Regions from separate parts of the Gracilibacillus xinjiangensis genome, predicted to be linked through region 1. Evidence: predicted binding sites of a transcription regulator. Region 1 holds the regulator's gene; each other region holds the start of a gene.
What was found. Region 1 encodes Rex, which represses fermentation and respiration genes when NADH is low (regulators of the CRP and FNR family bind a similar motif). Its sites were predicted from a motif close to TTGTGAAATATTTCACAA; they were not measured.
Positions count from the first base shown of each region.

Region 2: the regulator Rex is predicted to act here: its motif matches at 3,989-4,006, upstream of nirB (nitrite reductase large subunit NirB).
Region 3: the regulator Rex is predicted to act here: its motif matches at 2,963-2,980, upstream of ACFOY7_RS17705 (L-lactate dehydrogenase).

Region 1 is NZ_JBHSDT010000001.1:317,130-324,687, reverse strand. It holds gene tsaB (tRNA (adenosine(37)-N6)-threonylcarbamoyltransferase complex dimerization subunit type 1 TsaB) at 1-130, shown strand, start outside; gene rimI (ribosomal protein S18-alanine N-acetyltransferase) at 123-569, shown strand; gene tsaD (tRNA (adenosine(37)-N6)-threonylcarbamoyltransferase complex transferase subunit TsaD) at 566-1,591, shown strand; gene ACFOY7_RS01560 (ABC-F family ATP-binding cassette domain-containing protein) at 1,923-3,848, opposite strand; gene ACFOY7_RS01555 (redox-sensing transcriptional repressor Rex) at 4,064-4,702, shown strand; gene ACFOY7_RS01550 (DUF4305 domain-containing protein) at 4,738-4,950, opposite strand; gene ACFOY7_RS01545 (CPBP family intramembrane glutamic endopeptidase) at 4,951-5,655, opposite strand; gene groES (co-chaperone GroES) at 5,909-6,193, shown strand; gene groL (chaperonin GroEL) at 6,258-7,558, shown strand, end outside.
Region 2 is NZ_JBHSDT010000008.1:1,129,581-1,137,138, forward strand. It holds gene ACFOY7_RS17015 (sirohydrochlorin chelatase) at 1-127, opposite strand, end outside; gene cobA (uroporphyrinogen-III C-methyltransferase) at 139-921, opposite strand; gene nirD (nitrite reductase small subunit NirD) at 999-1,337, opposite strand; gene nirB (nitrite reductase large subunit NirB) at 1,356-3,755, opposite strand; gene nirB (nitrite reductase large subunit NirB) at 4,043-6,364, shown strand; gene nasC (assimilatory nitrate reductase catalytic subunit NasC) at 6,414-7,558, shown strand, end outside.
Region 3 is NZ_JBHSDT010000008.1:1,253,989-1,261,546, reverse strand. It holds gene ACFOY7_RS17730 (gluconeogenesis factor YvcK family protein) at 1-99, shown strand, start outside; gene whiA (DNA-binding protein WhiA) at 122-1,072, shown strand; gene ACFOY7_RS17720 (HPr family phosphocarrier protein) at 1,275-1,529, shown strand; gene clpP (ATP-dependent Clp endopeptidase proteolytic subunit ClpP) at 1,570-2,166, opposite strand; tRNA gene ACFOY7_RS17710 (tRNA-Arg) at 2,427-2,499, shown strand; gene ACFOY7_RS17705 (L-lactate dehydrogenase) at 3,074-4,036, shown strand; gene ACFOY7_RS17700 (glutaredoxin family protein) at 4,119-4,361, shown strand; gene ACFOY7_RS17695 (sugar-binding transcriptional regulator) at 4,494-5,522, shown strand; gene gap (type I glyceraldehyde-3-phosphate dehydrogenase) at 5,562-6,569, shown strand; gene ACFOY7_RS17685 (phosphoglycerate kinase) at 6,655-7,558, shown strand, end outside.

The sequences.
Region 1 (7,558 bases):
AGGGGTTCTTTTATCATTAGCTGGAGAAAGACAACCAGAAATAACCCATAACATAACCCCGAATTATTTAAGGTTAGTAGAAGCGGAAGCAAAATGGATAAAGGAACAGGGATTAAAGGAAAATGAGTAGTTTAGATTTCCGTCAAATGACAGAAGCTGATATTGACCGGGTATATGAAATTGATTGTCTTTCCTTCCCGAAGCCATGGCCGAAGGATATTTATTATGAGGAAATGAGAACAAATAACTTTGCTCGTTATTTTGTAGCAACTCTTGATGATGAAGTGATTGGTTTCTGTGGTTCCTGGATAGTACTAGATGAAGCGCAAATTACAAACATAGCTATTGAACCAGCACATCGGGGAAACCGTTACGGTGAAGGGCTTTTTCAATATGTAATGAATTATGCAGTTGCCAACGGTGTGAAACATTTGTCTCTGGAGGTACGTGTATCAAACCTTGTTGCACAAAAAATGTACAAGAAATTTGGTTTAATCCCTGGTGGCATTAGAAAGAATTATTATACAGACAATCAAGAAGACGCATTAGTATTGTGGGTGAATTTATGAGTGAATATATTTTAGGAATTGAGACAAGCTGTGATGAAACAGCTGCAGCTATTATAAAAGATGGGCGAGAAATTGTTTCCAATGTGGTTGCTTCACAAATAGAGAGCCATAAACGCTTTGGTGGAGTGGTGCCTGAGATTGCGTCAAGACACCATGTTGAACAGGTTACACTTGTCCTGGAGGAAACTTTTGCAAAAGCAGGCTTAACAATGGACGATATCGATGCCGTTACAGTAACAGAGGGACCTGGACTTGTTGGTGCATTACTAGTTGGAGTGAATGCTGCGAAAGCGTTGGCGTTTTCGCATAATAAGCCGCTAATTGGAGTACACCATATTGCAGGTCATATTTATGCAAATCGCCTTGTGAAGGAATTTGAATTTCCACTCCTCGCATTAGTCGTATCAGGGGGGCATACAGAACTTATTTTAATGAAAGAACATGGTGATTTTAATATTATTGGCGAAACTCGGGATGATGCTGCAGGGGAAGCATATGATAAAGTTGCTCGTACGCTTAATCTTCCATACCCAGGTGGGCCCAAAATTGACCAATTAGCACATGAAGGCAATTCTGTCATTGATTTTCCCAGAGCGTGGTTAGAGGAAGGCTCTTATGATTTCAGCTTTAGTGGTTTAAAGTCAGCAGTGATTAATACATTGCATAATGCTAAACAGCGAGGGCAAGTATATCGTAATGAAGATATTGCAGCAAGTTTTCAATCAAGCGTTGTCGATGTATTAGTTGAGAAAACATACCGGGCTGCCAAAAATTATGATATCAAGCAAGTAATTGTCGCAGGTGGGGTTGCAGCAAATAAAGGTCTTAGAAGTGCGATGGAGACTAAATTTGATGATGAAGCGATAGATTTAATGTTTCCTCCAATCTCATTATGTACAGATAATGCAGCAATGATAGCAGCTGCAGGTTCTATTGCCTTCAATCAAGGGCATCGAGCTGCATGGGATTTGAACGCGAGTCCTGGCCTGGATTTAGAAAGATATGCTCAAAGAAAAAACTAATGAAAAAGGGTTGCTTTGCATCTAAATGTTTAGTAACCCTTTTTTGTTGCTTTTCCTTATCTATGTATCCCAAAGTGGCATGGCCAAATAGTATTTATTTGAATAGGTTCCTTACTTATCAACTATTTATCAACAACTTATTAACACCTATGTTAATAAGCGCTGTAAATAGCGGTAAATCAATGGTAAGAAATAATGGGATTTGTGGATAAATTGACTGTATACTGTGGATTATGGGGATAAGTCTATGGATAACCTTTTACATCAGTAAATAACTCAAAATATAATTGTGGATAAAAAAACGAGTTACTTGAAGCAACCCGCTTTCTTATTAATCTTCATGCAATCTTTCCCATTCTTCCATTAATCTTTCTATGGTAGCCTTGATTTGGCCACTTTTATCTGTTAACTCTAATGACTTCTCATGGTCTTGGTATACTTCAGGATCACATAATAATTCCTCGTTACGTGAAAGTTCTTCCTCTAATTGTTCGACTTCTGATTCGATTTCTTCAATTCTGCGTTGCTTTTTTCGCTCCGCTTTCTTTAATTCCTTTTCTTTTTTGAAATCTGATTTTGTTTGCTGTTTGGAGGCTTCTACTAATTCTTCTTTTTGCAGTTCCTTCAATTGTGCTTCCTCTTGCTTCTTTTCTAGATAATAATCATAATCCCCTAAGTAGACGGTTGTTTTATTTGCCTGCATTTCTAGTACTTGTGTTGCTAGTTTATTAATAAAATAACGATCGTGTGATACAAACAGAATGGTACCAGGATAATCAACGAGTGCCGCTTCCAGAATTTCTTTACTGTCCAAGTCCAGATGGTTTGTTGGCTCATCAAGCAGTAAGAAGTTTGCTTTTTCCATCATGAGTTTTGCAAGTGCAAGACGTGCTTTTTCTCCACCACTTAAGGCAGATACTGGTCGTAAGACGTCATCACCACTAAATAAGAAATTACCTAAAATTGTTCGGATATCCTTTTCATTCATTAGAGCGTAATCGTCCCATAACTCATTTAGCACCGTTTTCTTTTCGTGGAGCAAAGTCTGTTCCTGATCATAGTAACCAATTTGAACATTCGCACCAAGCTGAATCGTTCCTTTGGCAGGATCTAATTGCCCAATGATATTTTTTAACAAAGTGGATTTCCCGACACCGTTCGGGCCAACTAATGCCATGCTCTCTCCGCGCGATAGATTAATATTAAGATTAGAGAAAATATAAGGTTCGGAAGATTCATAACGAAAGGCAAGGTCATTAATTTTTAAAACATCATTTCCGCTTCTGCGGTCAATGGAAAAAGAAAATTTTGCCGAACCTTCATCACCGAGGGGTTTATCCATTACTTCCATTTTCTCTAACTGCTTTCGTCTGCTCTGAGCCCGTTTGGTTGTGGAAGCTCTCACCAAATTTTTTTGAATAAAGTCTTCCATTTTTTTAATTTCCGTCTGTTGTTTTTCATATTGTTTCAAATCACGTTCATAGTTTGCTGCTTTCTGGTCCAGATATTTACTGTAGTTGCCATGAAATTTGGCTGATTCCTGACGGGAAATTTCATAAACGATATTGACTGTTTTATCGAGGAAGTATCTGTCGTGTGAAACTATTACAACTGCCCCGTTGTAGTTGTTAATATAATTCTCTAACCATGTAAGTGTTTGGATATCCAGGTGATTGGTTGGTTCATCCAGGATCAGGACATCTGGTTTAGTTAATAAGAGTTTACCTAATGCAAGTCTTGTTTTTTGCCCTCCGCTAAGTGTAGCAATTGATGTTCCCCACATTGATTCAGGGAAATCCAACCCATTTAATACTGCTTTAATTTCTGCTTCATATTGGTAACCGCCAGCTGTTTTAAATGCCTCTTGTTTTTGATCATAATTTGATAATAACTGTTGATATTTTTCTTGATCTTCAATTAGATCTGGATCACCCATTTGCTGTTCCATTTGACGCAGTTTCTTTTCTTCTTTAATAAAATGTTCAAATATCTTAAGCATTTCATCCCAAATGGTTTCAGCGGAATCAAGTCCCGAGTGTTGTGCAAGATATCCTAGTGTTACTTCTTTTGGTTTATGAATCTCGCCTTCGTCATAGCTTAATTGGCCGGAAATGATATTCAATAAAGTAGATTTACCAGCACCATTTCTACCAACAATGGCGATGCGATCATGTTGTTTTATTTCTAGTTTTATATTAGACAAGATCAGTTCAGCACCAAATCTTTTTGTTAAATTGTTCACTTGTAAATAAATCATGCTTTGTTCACCTCATTGATGTAAGTTTATCTTAACTACTGCCTAATCTGCAAGTAGTCTAATTTATTATGTGGAAATCCTGGTTTCAATAAATTGCACTTGACAGTTGTCTCGTGTAGTGAATTATTTCACGACTTTTCTGACCTTTTCTGTTAGAATGAATAGTAAGTATCAACATTCACAAATCTTTAGTAGTAGAATAAGGGGATTGAATAATGGCGAATTATAATAAAATACCTCAAGCTACAGCAAAACGCTTACCTTTATATTATCGTTTTTTGAACAATTTACATATTCAAGGTAAAGACCGTGTATCTTCAAAAGAATTGAGCAGTGCAATGAAAGTGGACTCTGCAACAATAAGACGTGACTTTTCTTACTTCGGTGCACTGGGGAAGAAAGGCTATGGTTATAATGTTGATTACTTGCTCGGTTTTTTTCGAAAAACATTAGATCAAGATGAGAATACACCTGTTGTGTTGATTGGTGTTGGTAATTTAGGCACAGCATTTTTAAATTATAACTTTACCAAAAATAATAATACGAAGATTGAAGTAGCATTTGACGCTGATCCTTCTAAAGTTGGCAAAGAGATTGGCAGTATTCAAGTATATCATGTAGATGAATTAGAGGAGCAAATAGGTGATATCCATGTCGCTATATTAACGGTCCCTGTTGCTGAAGCACAACCGATGGCAGACAGACTTGTCCAATCTGGTGTTAAAGGGATTTTGAATTTTACCCCTGCCAGAATTACTGTACCGAATGATGTAAGAGTACATCATATCGATTTAGCGGTTGAACTTCAATCATTAGTCTATTTTATGAAACATTACCCATTAGAGGAAGAGTAAAAAAGAAAGAAGTGCAGCATTCGAGCTAGCACTTCTTATTTTTTCTTTTTATCTCTTGCTTTTTTAATACGAAAGTGTAAATTTACTAGTCGTATACCAACAACGAAATCAATGGTTGCAAAAAATGCAAGTAGTATCGTGATAAAGTTAAAAACAGATCCTTCTACTGATTGAATCGCAATATAGGTGAATAGACTGCCTAATGCGAAATAAAAAAAAGCAGAAGTTAGTGGTGAAATTCTCATCATTTAAAAGCCTCCAAATAATATCAACTGCAGCTCTTCAAGCCTTCTCTGTAACTCTTCAGGATCAATTGAAAATTGCAGAATTACAGCCATAGTATTCATGGACATATGAACAATGATAGGAACAATAATTCGATTAGTTTCTACATAAACGAATGCAAAAACCATACCTGCTAATATATATGTTAGCAAATGATCAAAGTCCATATGTAAGATAGCAAAGAGAAAACCTGATATCACAGCAGCAATGAAGAAATTCATTCGTTGATTCAGTGTACCAAAGATTGCTTTTCTAAAAACAAGCTCTTCTAGAATTGGTCCCAATATGGAGATAATAATAATAAATATTGGTGCACGTCTTGCAACTTCCAAAAGGATTTGGGTATTTTCGGAGGAAGTAGTAATTCCGAACACATACCTTTCAATTAGTCCAGCAACATTTTGAGCTATTATTACAAGGATAAATCCTACGACAGACCAAAATATAATTTGTCCGATTTTTTTATCTTCTAATCTGAAGAAACTGCGGATTTCATCTCTGAGTATATAACACGAGACTGCTAATGCAGCAAGAAAAGTTATTATACTCCATGATACGGTCAAAATGACTGGATCAATATCTAAATTCTTTTCAAGTGGAATAACAAAATAACTGGACAGTTGCATCAGTACATATGTTGCTATTACATATATATACTTTTTTGGCAAAGTAAAACGACTCCCTTTATTTATTTTTCTTTACATGATACGTATTTTAACATAAAAAAAGAATGAAATTGAAATAGTAAGACTAATTATATAAGAGTATCCCAGTTTAAGAATTTTTTTCTAAAAATATGTACTTAATACTTGCAAAAAAAATGCTGATTCATTATTATAATAATTGTGTTAGCACTCCCTTAGATTGAGTGCTAACAATCGACAAAAAATATAAATGTAGATATCAAGGAGGTTATTATCAATGCTTAAACCATTAGGTGATCGTGTCATTATTGAGGTTGTAGAGCAAGAAGAAAAAACAGCGAGTGGAATTGTTCTTCCTGATTCTGCGAAAGAAAAACCACAAGAGGGTAGAGTAGTTGCTGTTGGTACTGGTCGTGTAACAGACAATGGCGAAAAAATTGCACTTGAAGTAAATGAGGGCGAAACTGTTATTTACTCTAAATTCGCTGGTACAGAAGTTAAATATGATGGTAAAGAATACTTAATCCTTCGTGAAAGTGACATCTTAGCGATCGTAGGCTAATTGTTGCTCGAAGTACATTTAAATAAAATATCATAATAATTTATTTTCAAGGAGGTTTTCTATAATGGCAAAAGAAATTAAATTTAGTGAAGACGCTCGTCGTTCCATGCTTCGCGGGGTGGATACATTAGCAAACGCTGTAAAAGTAACTTTGGGACCAAAAGGTCGTAACGTTGTATTAGATAAAAAATATGGTTCCCCACTTATTACAAATGATGGTGTAACAATCGCAAAAGAAATCGAATTGGAAGATAAGTTTGAGAACATGGGTGCTCAATTAGTATCAGAAGTAGCATCTCAAACAAATGATGTTGCAGGGGACGGTACAACTACTGCGACAGTACTGGCACAAGCAATGATCCAGGAAGGCTTGAAAAACGTAGCTTCTGGTGCTAATCCGGTAGGGGTTCGCCGTGGTATTGAAAAAGCGGTACAAGTAGCGACAGAAGAACTTCGTAAAGTTTCTAAACCAATTGAAAGCAAAGAATCTATTGCACAAGTTGCTGCAATTTCATCAGCTGACGAAGAAGTTGGTCAACTAATCGCTGAAGCGATGGAACGTGTTGGTAACGATGGTGTTATCACAATTGAAGAATCAAAAGGTTTCTCAACAGAGCTAGAAGTTGTTGAAGGTATGCAATTTGACCGTGGATATGCATCTCCATACATGGTAACAGACCAAGATAAAATGGAAGCAGTACTTGAGGATCCATATATCTTAATCACTGATAAGAAAATCAACAATATTCAAGAAGTATTACCAGTACTTGAGCAGGTTGTTCAACAAGGTAAACCTCTTTTATTAATTGCTGAAGATGTAGAAGGTGAAGCACTTGCTACATTAGTTGTGAATAAATTACGCGGTACTTTCAATGCAGTTGCTGTAAAAGCTCCTGGCTTTGGTGATCGTCGTAAAGCAATGTTAGAAGACATCGCTGTTCTTACAGGTGCAGAAGTTATCACAGAAGATCTTGGTTTAGATCTTAAAAATGCAACGGTTGAACAATTAGGCCGTGCTTCTAAAGTTGTTGTAACAAAAGAAAACACAACAATTGTTGAAGGCTCTGGAAATCCGGAAAATATCTCTGCACGTGTAGCACAAATCCGTGCACAAGTGGAAGAGACTACTTCTGAATTCGATAAAGAGAAATTACAAGAACGTCTTGCAAAACTTTCTGGTGGTGTAGCAGTAGTTAAAGTTGGTGCTGCAACAGAAACAGAATTGAAAGAACGTAAATTACGTATTGAAGATGCATTGAACTCCACTCGTGCAGCTGTTCAAGAAGGTATCGTATCTGGTGGTGGTACAGCACTTCTTAATGTATACAACCAAGTTGCTGATTTAAATCTTGAAGGTGACGAAGC
Region 2 (7,558 bases), on a different contig from region 1:
GTTCAAGAAAACAAGCCTCTTGTATAGGTATATCAACTTTTTGCTTTACTCTATCTATAAGTTCAAAGGATTCTGTCTTCGATTTTTTTAAACGGCTACCGTGACAGATATAAATAACAGCCTCCACTTTTATCACTCCTAATAGGCTTCCACGACTTTAGTCAAATTCTCTTGCCAATGGATGTTTTTTAGTCGTTGTAAGTTACTCCCTATTCGTACAACTTCCCCTACAACAATCATTGCTGGATTTTTAATTTTCTCTTGCTCAACCATTGCCACAATAGAGTCAAGCGTTCCTGTTACCACTCTTTGCTGATGTGTTGTGCCTTCTTGAATAATTGCAATAGGAGTGGATTTAGCTTTACCCGCTTGCAAAAGTTTTTCCGTAATAAAAGGAAGGTTACTCATTCCCATATAAATGGCTAATGTATCAACAGAATGTGCCAGCTCCATCCAGTTAATTTCATCCGGTTGGCCATTTTTGCAATGTCCTGTAATTACTGCAAACGATCTGCCGACATCTCGATGGGTGATTGGAATATCCGCATATGCTGGTGCTGCGATACCTGAAGTAATACCTGGCACAACTTCATATACAATTCCTTGTTTCGCTAAAGCTTCAGCTTCTTCAGCGCCACGCCCAAATACGAAGGGGTCACCACCTTTTAATCTTACCACATCTTTACCTTTCTTTGCATATTTGATCAGTAAATGATTGATAGTTTCTTGCTTCATTAGATGCATTTTCGGCAGTTTCCCACAGTAGATAAGATCTGCTCCAGCTTTTGCTTCTTTTAACAATTCTTGATTAACTAAACGATCATACAGGATGACATCAGCTTTTTGAATATACTTTAATGCTTTCACTGTAATTAAATCTGGGTCACCTGGACCCGCACCGACCAAATAGACTTTTCCCATCGCTTTATTCCTCCTTGGAGATTGATTATATAATAGTAGAGGAAAGTGCATGAAAGCTGCACTTTCCTCTATATAAATTAAGGTTGAGTTATTTCATTTGGAACAAGGACATATACTTGTTCATCTTCTTTCACGATATCAAATGTTTGCACACAACCCTCATCAGGTGCTTGCACTAATCCGTCTTTTATATTTATTTTCCAATCATGCAGAGGACAAAAAACGTGATCACCACTTACCATACCTTCTGCCAGTACACCACCACGATGCGGACAGCGATTTTCGATTGCACGAACATCCCCACTGGATAGCTTAAATACAGCAATCTCTTTATCTTCTAAAATGACTGTCTTGCCTAAACGCTCTGGTAATTCACTATAATTGCCGACAAACACCTTCTTAACTGTTTGTTCCATGGTAAAATCCCCCATCCATTATTTCGCATTTACTTTTTCATATAAATCTCTTAATATCGTCTCACTCTCTAATACCTCGTTCCAAGGTTCTTTATAAACAGACAATGCTTCATCCATTCTTTTACTCAATTCTTTTCGCATCTCATTATTTTGGACGATTTCCTGAATTGGTTCTAATCCGACTCTATCAACAAAATGAGATGTTCTTTCTAAATATCTAGCATTTTCACGATAATATTGTAAGAATGCTGCCGTATATTCTAATACTTCTTCTTCTGTTTTCACTTTTACCAGAAGATCTGCTTTACGTAAATCTGTACCACCGTTTCCTCCAACATATACTTCCCATACACCATCCAAACCTATGACACCAACGTCTTTTATACCACCTTCTGCACAATTACGCGGACATGCAGACACACCCATTTTTACTTTGTGTGGGGTGTTTAACCCTTCGAATTTCTTTTCTAACTTGATTCCCATCCCTGTAGAATCTTGTGTTCCGAAGCGGCAAAATTCTGAACCTACACACGTCTTTACTGTTCGAAGAGTTTTACCATATGCATAGCCTGAAGGCATCCCTAAATCCTTCCATACATTTGGTAAGTCTTCTTTTTTCACACCTAGTAAGTCAATACGTTGCCCACCGGTTAATTTAATCATTCCCACATTATATTTTTCAGCAACATCTGCTATTGTTCTTAAATCTTCTGCATTGGTTACCCCGCCATACATTCTCGGAACAACTGAGTATGTGCCATCTTTTTGTATGTTTGCATGTAATCTTTCATTTACAAACCTTGATTCACGCTCATCTTCGTGCTCTTTTGGATAAACCATTCCTAAATAATAGTTTAGGGCTGGCTTACATTTCGAACACCCTTCCTCTGTCTTCCAACCTAGTACATTCATTACTTCACGAGTGTGTGTTAAATGCTTTTCTTTAATCTCTGCAATTACTTCATCTCTAGATAAATCTGTACATGAACAAACAGTTTCTTTTTCATTTGCTTCATATTCATCACCTAATGTATGTGTTAATAAATCTGAAACAAGAGATTTACAAGTACCACAAGAACGGGAAGCATTTGTACAACCTTTTACTTCTTCAACAGATGTTAAACCCTGTGTTTTAATCGCATTTATAATCGTTCCTTTCGTTACCCCATTACAACCACAAATCACTTCATCATCCGTCATAGATACAACAATACTTTCATCATTATCTTGACTTTGGGTACTTTCCAGGTATTCTTCTACATTCGCACCTTTTTTGATCAGGCTAAGTAATTTGGTTCCTTCTTTTGTATCTCCAAATAGGACAGCACCAGCCAGTTTATCATTCTGTACAAGAATTTTTTTATAGGTGTTTCTCCATTCATCGAATACTTTAATTGATTTCGTCTGATCCGTTTCATTAATCAACCCTGTTGAGAATACACTAACACCAGATACTTTTAATTGTGTTGATAAGACAGAACCTTTGTATCCTTGGTGGTTCATCCCACAAATATGCTTAGCTAACGCTTGACCTTGTTCATATAGTGGTGCAACTAAGCCATATACCATGCCATTATGCTCTGCACATTCACCAACTGCATATATATTAGGAATATTTGTCTCCATATGGTCATTAACTACTATCCCGCGGTTAATATCCAACCCTGATTCCTGTGCTAATTGAATATTTGGTTTAATACCTACAGCCATTACTACTAAGTCAGCTGGTATCTTGCCTCCATCGTTAAACCTTAATCCTGTCACACGATCTTTACCTAAGATCTCAGCTGTTTGTTTTTCAAGCAAGAAATTCATTCCCTGTGCTTCTAACTCTTTCTGAAGCAACTCACCAGCAGATCTGTCTAACTGACGCTCCATTAAATAATCTGAAAGATGAATAACATCAACTTCCATCCCTAGATTCAGAAGTCCTCTGGCTGCTTCTAACCCTAATAAACCACCGCCGATCACAGCTGCTCTTTTATAATTTTTCGATGCTGTAATCATTTTTTCACAATCTTCTATATCGCGGAAAGCTGTTACTCCTTCTTTATCCGCACCTGGAAGCGGCAGCATAAAAGGATTGGATCCTGTAGCAATAATTAAATAATCATAAGGTGTTTCTTTTCCTTTATCAGTAAAAACTACTTGGTTGTCTTTATCAATTTTAGTCACCGTTTCACCAGGATATAAACGAATGTCGTTCTCCTCATACCATTCCCATTCATTTAAAGTGATATCTTTTATCTCGGTATCCCCTTGCAACACTTTTGATAATTGAATTCGATTATAATTCGGATAAGGTTCTTTACCAAAAACCGTTATATCGAACTGATCTGGTAACAACTTTAATATTTCCTCAATTGTTCGAATACCTGCCATCCCATTACCGATTAACACTAGTTTTTTCTTTTCCATGCCTAGTCCCCCAATTTGTTTTTGGAAATTTAACATGTATAAAGCGTACCCCTTTAAAAAGGTTCTTTCCAAACCTTTGTCAACTTTCCTAACATGGTTTTTTGTCAACATATTACAAAAATACTCTGTTATATTTCCTAACAAATAATAAGACAGCAAATTATTAACGATGATACGCTTTTTATAAAAGAATCGACTATTAACTTGAGAATGAAAGATTATTCATTTATTAAATATGTAAAGTTTCATAACGTGACATGTACCAGCAACTCAGGAGGTTATATCTTATGGAGAAGAAACAGCTTGTTTTAATCGGGAATGGAATGGCTGGATTGAGATGTATTGAAAATATTTTAAAAGAAGACTCCAGTCTTTATCATATAACGGTGTTTGGGGCTGAGCCTTACACCAATTATAGTCGGATTATGCTTTCTTCCGTCTTACAAGGTAATACATCCTTTGATGATATCACCTTAAATGATTGGCATTGGTATGAAAGGAACCATATAACACTTTACCCTAACGAAATCATTAAGAATATTGATCCTGTCGGTAAAACAGTTGGATCAGAAAAACGGCAAGTTTCTTATGATAAGTTAATTATCGCAACAGGATCCATCCCTTTTATCATACCTGTGCCAGGATTTGAGAAAGATGGAGTAATGACATTTCGAACCATTGATGATTGTAAAAAAATGATCAAAATTTCGAAGCGTTATAAAAAAGCAGCAGTAATTGGTGGAGGGATTCTTGGGTTAGAAGCAGCGCGCGGATTATTAAACCTAGGCATGAAAGTGGATGTGATCCATTTAGCTGACCGATTAATGAACAATCAATTAGATCACCAAGCTGCAGGCATGCTGAAGGATGTTTTGAACAACCAAGGGATGAACTTTTTGCTAGAAAAAGAAACGTCTGAAATATTTGGCAAAGAAAGAGTAGAAGGAATTCGCTTTAAAGATGGTAGCGAGATTTCAGCAGACCTTGTTGTAATGGCCGCAGGAATTAGACCGAACATAGAGTTAGCTGCAAAAAGTGGTATTGAAACAAACCGCGGCATTAAAATCAATGATTGGATGGAAACAACTATTGAAGATATTTATGCTGTGGGTGAATGTGCAGAACATAAGGGAATAGTCTACGGGTTAGTAAAACCGCTGTACGAACAAGGCGAAATTCTAGCTAAACATTTATGTAATATAACGACAGACCCATACAATGGTTCTACATTATCTACTCAACTAAAAGTTTCCGGTGTTGACGTATTTTCAGTTGGGCAGGTAAATACATCTTCTGAGACAAAAGCTATTTCAGCTTTTGATGAAGTGTCTTCAACATACAAAAAAATACTATTTAAAAATAATAAGGCAATCGGCGCTGTTCTTTTCGGTGAAACATCTGCAGGTCCCAGATTACTAGACGCAATTAATAAGAAGAAATTCATTTCAGACAAAGAAAAAATTAAATTGATGCAACCAGTCAATATTCAAGATTCTTATGCAGCTTGCCTTGGGAGAAAAGACCATGTATGTACTTGTAATAATGTAACGAAAGGCAATATTATTGAGCAAGTTTTATCGAAAGACTTACAAACAGTCGATGAAGTAAAACGTTATACAAAAGCATCTAGCTCATGTGGCGGGTGTAAACCAGTCGTTCAGGAGTTACTAACATATATAAAAAGCGATTATTTCCAGGAGACAATGAGCGTTCACCATTTTTGCGCTTGTACAAATTTGGCAGAAGAAGAAGTTGTCAGAGAAATTCAAACAAGAAACTTAACAACAATCAGCCTAATCCGTAAAGAATTAGGCTGGTCACAGCCAGAAGGTTGTGATAAGTGTGAAGAAGCATTGCTTTACTATCTTGAAATGGTCTACCCGGAAATGGACCATGATGAAAGTTTTCTATTTGTTGATGAGAAAATCAATGCGATAAAACAGCCAAACGGACTTTATACAATTATCCCGCAACTGTATGGCGGGGCAGTTGATGGTAAGCAGTTAAACAAAATTAGTGAGGTAATTACTCAATTTCAACTTGCACCGGCCTTAATAAGGAATGGCCGAATTATCCTGAAAGATGTCTCAAAAGAAGATTTACTTTCTGTATGGAAAGCACTAGATATGAAATTATTTTCCTTTTCTGAAAATATGATAAAAAGTGTGGAAGCAGATTCTTCTGCTGCAGCACTATCTTTAGCCAAATTTATAGAAGAAAGGACCGAATATCTTAAAATGCCCCACACTGTGGAGGTAAAAATAAATGGCTGTCAAGAATCTAATCAATCGCTCCCTTTAAAGGATATCTACATTGTGGGGGTAAATGGAAATTGGGAGATTTATATTATTGATCGAGACAATTTTAGTACCGAACTGCTGACAGTGTCCAAAACAATTGTTGATGGCAGAAAAATTGTCCTTTCTTTAATTCAATATTACAGACAATCAGCTAGTTTTAATGAATCGATTGGAAAGTGGACAAACCGAATTGGGCTGATTCATATTCGCGAAGTGTTGTTCAATAAAGAATTACAAAATCTACTATTAGCTAGATTAGTAGAAGACCAGTCGATACGAAAAAAGAAAATCATTACTTCACTTTATTAGTATAAAACTTCAAAAATTTTCCTGTTTGTTTAGAAAGGATGTCCATTAAATGACAGAATTGATGTTAAAGTATTTTCGTGATAAACAACAAAAGGCACAATCGGAAAAAGTGTATGATACCCAATGTCCGTATTGCAGTATGCAATGTAAAATGCAATTAATAGAACAGAAAATTGTTTCAAGGAAGCAATATAAAACAATTGGAAAAGACAACCCGACATCTGGAGGCAGACTTTGTGTAAAAGGAATGAATGCTCATCAACATGCCCTTCATAATGAAAGATTGAAGCAACCATTAATGAGAATAAATAATGAATTCGTACCAGTAACATGGGAAGTTGCACTAGAAACGATCAAAACCAACTTTCAGGAAATTCAAAAGAATCATGGTAATAACGCGTTATCTGTGTATGGCAGTGCCTCAATAACAAATGAAGAAGCATATTTATTAGGTAAATTTGCAAGAGTTGCATTACAGACAAAATACATTGATTATAATGGAAGATTATGTATGGCCTCCGCTGCTACTGGAGCAAATATGACATTCGGAATGGATCGAGGATTCACAAATACAATCAACGAAATCCCCAATACACGGGTAATTATTTTAGCAGGGACAAATATAGCGGAATGTCAACCAACTATTATGCCCTACTTTGAGAAAGCAAAGGAAAACGGTGCATATATTATTGCTATTGATCCGAGAGAAACAAGTACAACAAAACTTGCAGATATGCATCTAAAGATCAAACCAGGTTCAGATATTGCACTAGCAAATGGCTTATTAAAAATTATGATTGAAAAAGAATTGATTGATACTGCTTTTATTATGAAACACACCAATCATTTTGATGAGGTGAAAAATTATGTACTTTCATTAAATTTGGATGAAATTGTTTCTGAAACTGGAATAACGATGGAAGAGTTCTATCAATCTGCAACAGTATTTGCTAGTGAACCTTCAGGAATGATCTTTACAGCTCGCGGGATTGAACAACAAATAAATGGAACGGAAACGGTAAGAGCGTTCCTAAACCTATTACTCGCAACAGGGAAAATCGGTAAACCAAACTCCGGCTTTGGTGCAATTACTGGACAAGGAAATGGCCAAGGTGCCAGAGAACATGGACAAAAAGCTGACCAGCTGCCTGGCTATCGTTCCATTGAAAATAAAGTGGACCGAAAATATATTGC
Region 3 (7,558 bases), on a different contig from region 1:
GGATTAGAAATTATTGAAGAGGATATTGTTAAAGTGAAAAACAATTCATTAAGGCATGATACAGAAAAAATTGCCAATCTTCTCGTTTCTTTATTGTAGGGGAAAAAATGGGGGGAGAAAGTTGTCATTTGCATCAGAGATTAAAAAAGAGTTAACAACTATTGAGAATGAGCCATGCTGCAACCATGCGGAACTTGCTGCATTAATTCGCATGAATGGCGCAGTATCTTTTTCAAGGCTTCATTATTCATTAGATGTCCAAACAGAAAATGCGGCCATCGCTCGCCGTATTTATACATTAATTAAAAGTCTTTATGGATATCCCGTCGAATTACTTGTGAGAAAGAAAATGAAATTGAAAAAAAACAATGTATATATTGTTCGAATGAATGAAGGTGTGAAAAATATGTTAGTCGATATGGAGATCTTGATTGAACCATATCAATTTATTCGTACAATATCAGATAAATATAAACAAAAAGAATGCTGCCGGAGAGCGTATTTGCGCGGGGCCTTTTTGGCAGGTGGTTCTGTAAACAATCCAGAAACATCATCTTATCATTTGGAAATATATAATTTTTACGAAGAACATAATCAAGCATTATGTGATTTATTGAATGACTATAACCTTCATGCGCGAGTTTTAGAGCGGAAAAAAGGCTTTATTGCCTATATAAAAGAAGCGGAAAAAATTACAGAATACTTAAATTACATTGGTGCACATCAAGCATTGTTTAAGTTTGAGGATGTTCGAATTGTAAGGGATATGCGTAATTCTGTTAATCGCTTAGTAAATTGCGAGACGGCAAACTTAAATAAGACAATCGGTGCAGCATTTAGACAAGTAGAAAACATCCGATATATTCAAAAAACAGTTGGACTAGAAGCATTACCTGATAAATTACGGGAAATAGCGGAATTGAGAATGGAGCATCAAGATGTTTCACTAAAAGAGTTAGGTGAAATGGTATCAGGCAGTAAAATCAGTAAATCAGGCATTAATCATCGCTTGAAAAAAATCGATCAATTTGCCGAACAATTACGTAATGAGAATGTTACAACAAATAATTAAAAGCTTACTATAATCCTCGAAGAACAGGTTATCCTCTTCGGGGATTATTTTTAATAAGCATGAAACATCAAAAGAGCAGTCCGGGCTTGTTAAAGACAATTATATATGTATCGAATTTAAAAATCGTTTTTATTGGTAATAAATAAGGGGATAGTATAGTATTATAATTATGGTAACGCTTACAAAGAGAGGGGCTTTAAAGATGGTGGAAAAAAATGTCATTATTGACGTAGAACCAGGTTTGCAAGCACGTCCTGCAGCTCAATTTGTACAAAAAGCTAACAGTTATTCTTCAGAAATTTTTATTGAAAAAGATCAAAAAAGAATCAATGCAAAGAGTATCATGGGTTTGATGAGCTTAGCATTAGCGAGAGGAAATGAAATTAAGCTGATTGCAGATGGTCCAGATGATCAAGAGGCACTGGAAGACTTAGCAAGCTTTGTTGAAGGAACATAAAACAGCAAAAAACCCAGCCACTAAAAGCTGGGTTTTCCTATTAGTTTAAATCAGCCGGCTTCTTTTCCATTACTCTATCAATTAGGCCATATTCTTTTGCACGTTCAGCTGTCATGAAGTTATCACGATCCGTATCTTTTTCGATTACTTCAAGTGGTTGACCTGTACGATCTGCTAAAATTTGGTTTAATTTTTTACGCATTTCTATAATACGGTTAGCATGGATTTGAATATCAGATGCTTGACCTTGAGTTCCGCCCAATGGCTGGTGAATCATTACTTCACTGTTTGGTAAGGCAAAGCGTTTGCCGGGTTCACCAGCTGCAAGAAGGAAGGCACCCATAGATGCTGCCATACCAATACAGATTGTTGATACATTTGGTTTAATGAACTGCATTGTATCATATATTGCCATACCAGCAGTGATTGATCCACCTGGTGAATTGATGTATAATGAAATATCTTTATCAGGATCTTCTGCAGCTAAGAATAGAAGCTGTGCAACAATACTGTTAGATACATTATCGTCAATAGCACTGCCCAGCATAATGATTCTGTCTTTTAAAAGGCGAGAGTAAATGTCATAGGCACGCTCACCACGGTTTGTTTGTTCAATAACTGTAGGGATTAAATTCATAAAAAAAATTCCTCCTTATGTTGCTTCTAAATTTAATAAATCTTTAACTATTTTCATCATAACTTAATGGTCAAATAAGGTCAAAAGATTTGAACCGCATTATGAACAATTATGTATTATAACAACATCTTTCCCTTTTTTCCCATTGTTTAAACAACTGTCTTGAACAGTTTATGAATGCTCATCTAGAAAAATGCGAAATTTACCATTGAAAAGATTGGGTGTATTAGTTATAATAAAAAATGTCGCTATTTAAATATGCGCTCGTAGCTCAGGGGATAGAGCAATGGTTTCCGGTACCATGTGTCGGGGGTTCAAATCCCTCCGAGCGCGTACTCTTTATTTTATTCCACTACAAAAATCTGCTGTTTCATTATCCACTGTATCAAACCATCCATATCATATCGATTGGACTTTATCCTCTGGTTTCAAAACCCTTTTCCATCTCTCTTGACAAAATTTTGATTGAGATATCTGGATAGCAAGGATGATAGTGAGAGTATAAAGCCGACTTTCCGTTGAATGATTCATAATAAATTCCCCGAATTTTAAGGATTTAGCTTAAGTGTTAGCTTATATCTACTTTCTATTGATTACTAAAAAATGCCATGTTGGATCCAACATGGCATGGATAATTTATTGTAAATTATCCATTGAGACTACCTGGCTCTCAAATTCATAAAGCACCAAAACAAGTACAAAATAAAAATCTAGATAATCCAGAGAAAGAATGAATTTTGAATACCTCTAAAAAAATTGGTGTCATGATTATCAAATGGTTCATAGTATTGAATAGTTGCTCAACATTTCACAATATTATCATATATCTGCCTTTTATCACCAATAAAAATAGGATATAGTAAGAATATATTCAAATGTTCTTCAATAATGTTTAGGGGTGATTTTGATGGCTGGTAAGAAAACAAAGTTAAGAAAAGTCGTAATTATCGGAACTGGATTTGTCGGAACAAGTTATGCATATGCATTATTAAATCAAGGAGTAGTAAATGAGTTAGTACTAATTGATTTAGATCGTGAGAAAGCAGAAGGTGAAGCAAGGGACTTGAATCACGGCATGGCTTTTGGCAATCCGATGAGAATAAGAACTGGTGACTATGAAGAATGCCATAATGCTGACCTTGTAGTAATTACAGCCGGTGCAAATCAACGCCCTGGAGAAACAAGATTAGACTTAGTGTCAAAAAATGCACAAATCTTCAAAGGTATTATAAACAAAGTAATGGATGTTGATTTTCAAGGGATTTTCCTTGTGGCAACAAATCCAGTAGACATTCTTACACAACTTACAAAAGAAATTTCCGGCTTGCCGAAAGAGCGTGTTATCGGTTCTGGGACCATTCTGGATACAGCAAGATTCCGCTATTTATTAGGTGAACATTTTGAGGTGGATCCCAGAAATGTACATGCATATATAATGGGAGAGCATGGAGATTCAGAATTACCTGTTTGGAGTCATGTACAGATAGGCGGTGTACCATTAAGCAAGTATGCGGGTATTACTGATTTTGATCAGCATGAACAGATGAAAGCAATATTTGAAAATGTTCGTGATGCGGCTTACCATATTATTAAGCGAAAAGGAGCAACATATTACGGGATTGGTCTTGGGTTAGTTCGTTTAACACGAGCAGTTTTGAATAATGAAAATGCAATTGTGACAGTGTCTGCTTATCTGGAAGGCCAATATGGATTAGAGGATATATATATAGGCGTACCCGCAATTCTGAATGAGAATGGTGTCAGAGAAATTATTGAATTAAACTTAACTGACAAAGAACAGGAGCAATTGCGAGATTCTGCAAAAATACTTAAAGAAATGGTAGAAGCAGGTAGAGAAGCAATAAAATGATCATCTTTTTCAACCATAGAGAAAAATGTGAGGAGATGGTGTGAAAAATCATTGTCTCCTCATAATGGAAGAGGGTATTGAATTGACTGTAAAATTATATGGAAAAGAAAATTGCTCCATATGTACGGATGCAAAAATGATTTTAGAGCTATTGCAAACAGAGTACTTTTTCGAAATTGATGAAATAGATATATATGAAGATGATACGTTATTAGAGAAATATCATCTCATCATTCCGGTGATCGAAGTAGAGGGAGAAATTGCCGATTTTGGAAAAGTGGATTACGATAAAGTGGCGAATTTTCTGAAAACTAAAAATTATTGACTAAAATAGTTGAGAAATTATAAACACTTTGATAGAATCATTTATGGAAGTTGATTTTTTTTAGTCTATGTGGGACGATTTTTGACTAGGAGGGACAAATATTTCCCGGTATCGAAAAAGGAGCGTTTCCGATTGAAGGAATTACTGGATATTCAAGAAAAATTGTTCCCAGATATTTTAGATGTCATGCAAAAAAGATATAAAATATTGCAATACATACAACGGATGCAGCCAATTGGACGCAGAAGTTTATCCGATAATCTTCAAATGAAAGAGCGTGTTATTCGATCAGAAACAGAATTTTTGAATAAACACGGCTTTATTGCAGTGACATCAAAAGGGATGCAAGTTACGGAAGAAGGAAATGCGGTCATTGAGAAATTAGCTGAGTTCATGAATGGAATTTCTGAATTTCGTGTTTTAGAATCACAGATTAAGGATAAATTACAATTGGAACAAGTATTTATCGTTGCGGGGAATAGTGATGAACAACCCTCTGTTAAAGAAGAATTAGGGAAAGCATGTGTACAGTTCCTTAATACTATATTAACTTCCAATCAAACGATAGCTGTTACAGGTGGTACATCGATGGCAGAAGTGGCTAATCAGATGAAACCATTATTACATGCACCAAAATGTACGTTTGTCCCTGCACGTGGCGGCTTAGGGGAACAGGTGGAAAACCAGGCTAACACGATTTGTGCACAAATGGCGAAGAAAGCAAACGGCAATTATCGTATGCTTTATGTTCCGGATCCGCTAAGTGAGGATTCATATCACTCTATAATCGAAGAACCGACAATTAAAGAGATCTTAGAAATGGTTCACGATGCAAAAGTTGTTCTTCATAGTATTGGTGATGCCTTCACAATGGCTAAGAGACGTAAAGCATCAGATAGCGTAATAGAAAAGTTAAGGTCAGGCAATGCTGTTAGTGAAGCTTTTGGCTATTATCTGGACGAACAAGGGGAAGTTGTTTATAAAGTTCGTACTGTTGGTATACAAATTGAAGAGTTGAAGCAAGCACAGTATGTTATTGCTGTTGCTGGTGGTAAATCAAAAGCAAAAGCGATCCAGTCATATTTTAAGCAAGGAAAAAGTAATGTGCTTATTACAGATGAGGCAGCAGCGAAAGAGTTGTTAAAGGGAATTTCCCTTTAAATATAAAAAATTAAGTACAACCTTAAGGAGGATATTAGCATGGCAGTAAAAGTAGGTATTAATGGTTTTGGCCGTATTGGTCGTAATGTTTTTCGTCAAGCTTTAAAAAATAATGAGGTGGAAGTAGTAGCAGTTAATGATTTAACTGATGCGAACATGCTTGCACACTTGTTAAAATATGATTCTGTTCACGGCAAACTTGAAGAGGAAGTTTCTGTAAAAGGTGACGCTCTTGTAGTTGGCGGTAAAGAGATTAAAGTACTATCTGATCGTGACCCGGCTAACTTACCATGGGGTGATTTAGGTGTGGAAATCGTAGTTGAATCTACTGGATTCTTCACTAAACGTGAAGCTGCGGCTAAACACTTAGATGCTGGTGCGAAAAAAGTAATCATCTCTGCTCCTGCATCTAATGAAGACATTACGGTTGTAATGGGTGTTAACGAAGATAAATATGATCCAGCAAATCATCATGTAATCTCTAATGCATCTTGTACAACAAACTGTTTAGCTCCATATGCGAAAGTGTTAAATGATACATTTGGTTTAAAACGCGGTATGATGACAACTATTCACTCATACACTAACGATCAGCAAATCTTAGACTTACCTCATAAAGATTACCGTCGTGCGCGTGCAGCTTCTGAAAATATCATTCCTACAACTACTGGTGCTGCTAAAGCAGTTTCACTAGTATTACCTGAATTAGAAGGTAAATTGAATGGTATGGCAATGCGTGTACCAACTCCAGATGGTTCACTAGTTGACCTTGTTGCAGAACTTGATAAAGAAGTAACTGTTGAAGAAGTAAACGGAGCGCTTAAAGAAGCAGCAGAAGGTAAATTAAAAGGTATCCTAGGATATTCTGATGAGCCTTTAGTATCTGTAGATTACATCGGAAACACTAACTCTTCTACTATCGATGGACTTTCTACAATGGTTATGGAAGGTAACATGGTAAAAGTAGTATCATGGTATGATAACGAAATGGGATACTCTAGTCGTGTAGTTGATTTAGCAGCATACCTTAAAGCACAAGGACTATAAGAATTAGCTAGAAAACGGGAGGGGGATCAATCCTCCTCTCGTTTTCCAATTTAATAAGGATTTAATCCCAAGGAGGTTCCATTCAATGAATAAACAGACAATTAAAGACATTGATGTTAAAGGGAAAAAGGTTTTTTGCCGAGTTGATTTTAACGTACCGATGAAAGACGGAGAAGTAACAGATGATACACGTATCAGAGCAGCATTACCAACAATTGAGCACTTATCTGAACAAGGTGCAAAAGTGATTCTGGCAAGCCACTTAGGCCGCCCGGGCGGGGAAGTAGTCGAAGAATTACGCATGGATGCTGTTGCGAAACGTTTAAGTGATTTAATCAATAAATCTGTTGTGAAAACTGATGAGGTTTACGGAGATGAAGTAAATCAAGCAGTAAGCGAACTAAATGATGGCGATATTCTGCTTATCGAAAATGTTCGATTTGAAGCTGGTGAAACAAAAAATGATCCGGCATTAGCGAAAGCATTTGCTGACTTAGCTGACTTCTATGTGAATGATGCATTTGGTGCTGCTCACCGTGCACATGCATCAACAGCTGGTATTGCTGAACATATTCCATCAGCAGCCGGGTTCTTACTTGAAAAAGAACTAGACGTGCTAGGGAAAGCATTATCGGATCCTGATCGTCCATTTACAGCAATTGTCGGCGGAGCGAAAGTAAAAGATAAGATTGGTGTAATTGATCACCTGTTAGATAAAGTGGATAACTTAATCATTGGTGGTGGACTTGCGTATACTTTCGTTAAAGCAATGGGTAACGAAATTGGGAAATCACTTTTAGAAGAAGACAAAATTGAGTTAGCAAAAGAATATATGCAAAAAGCTAAAGACAAAGGTGTTAATTTCGTAATGCCTGAAGATGTTATTGTTGCTGATGACTTCTCAAATGATGCTAACACTCAAGAGGTTAGCATCGAAAATATCCCAGCAGATTGGGAAGCATTAGATATTGGTCCAAAAACTCGTGAAA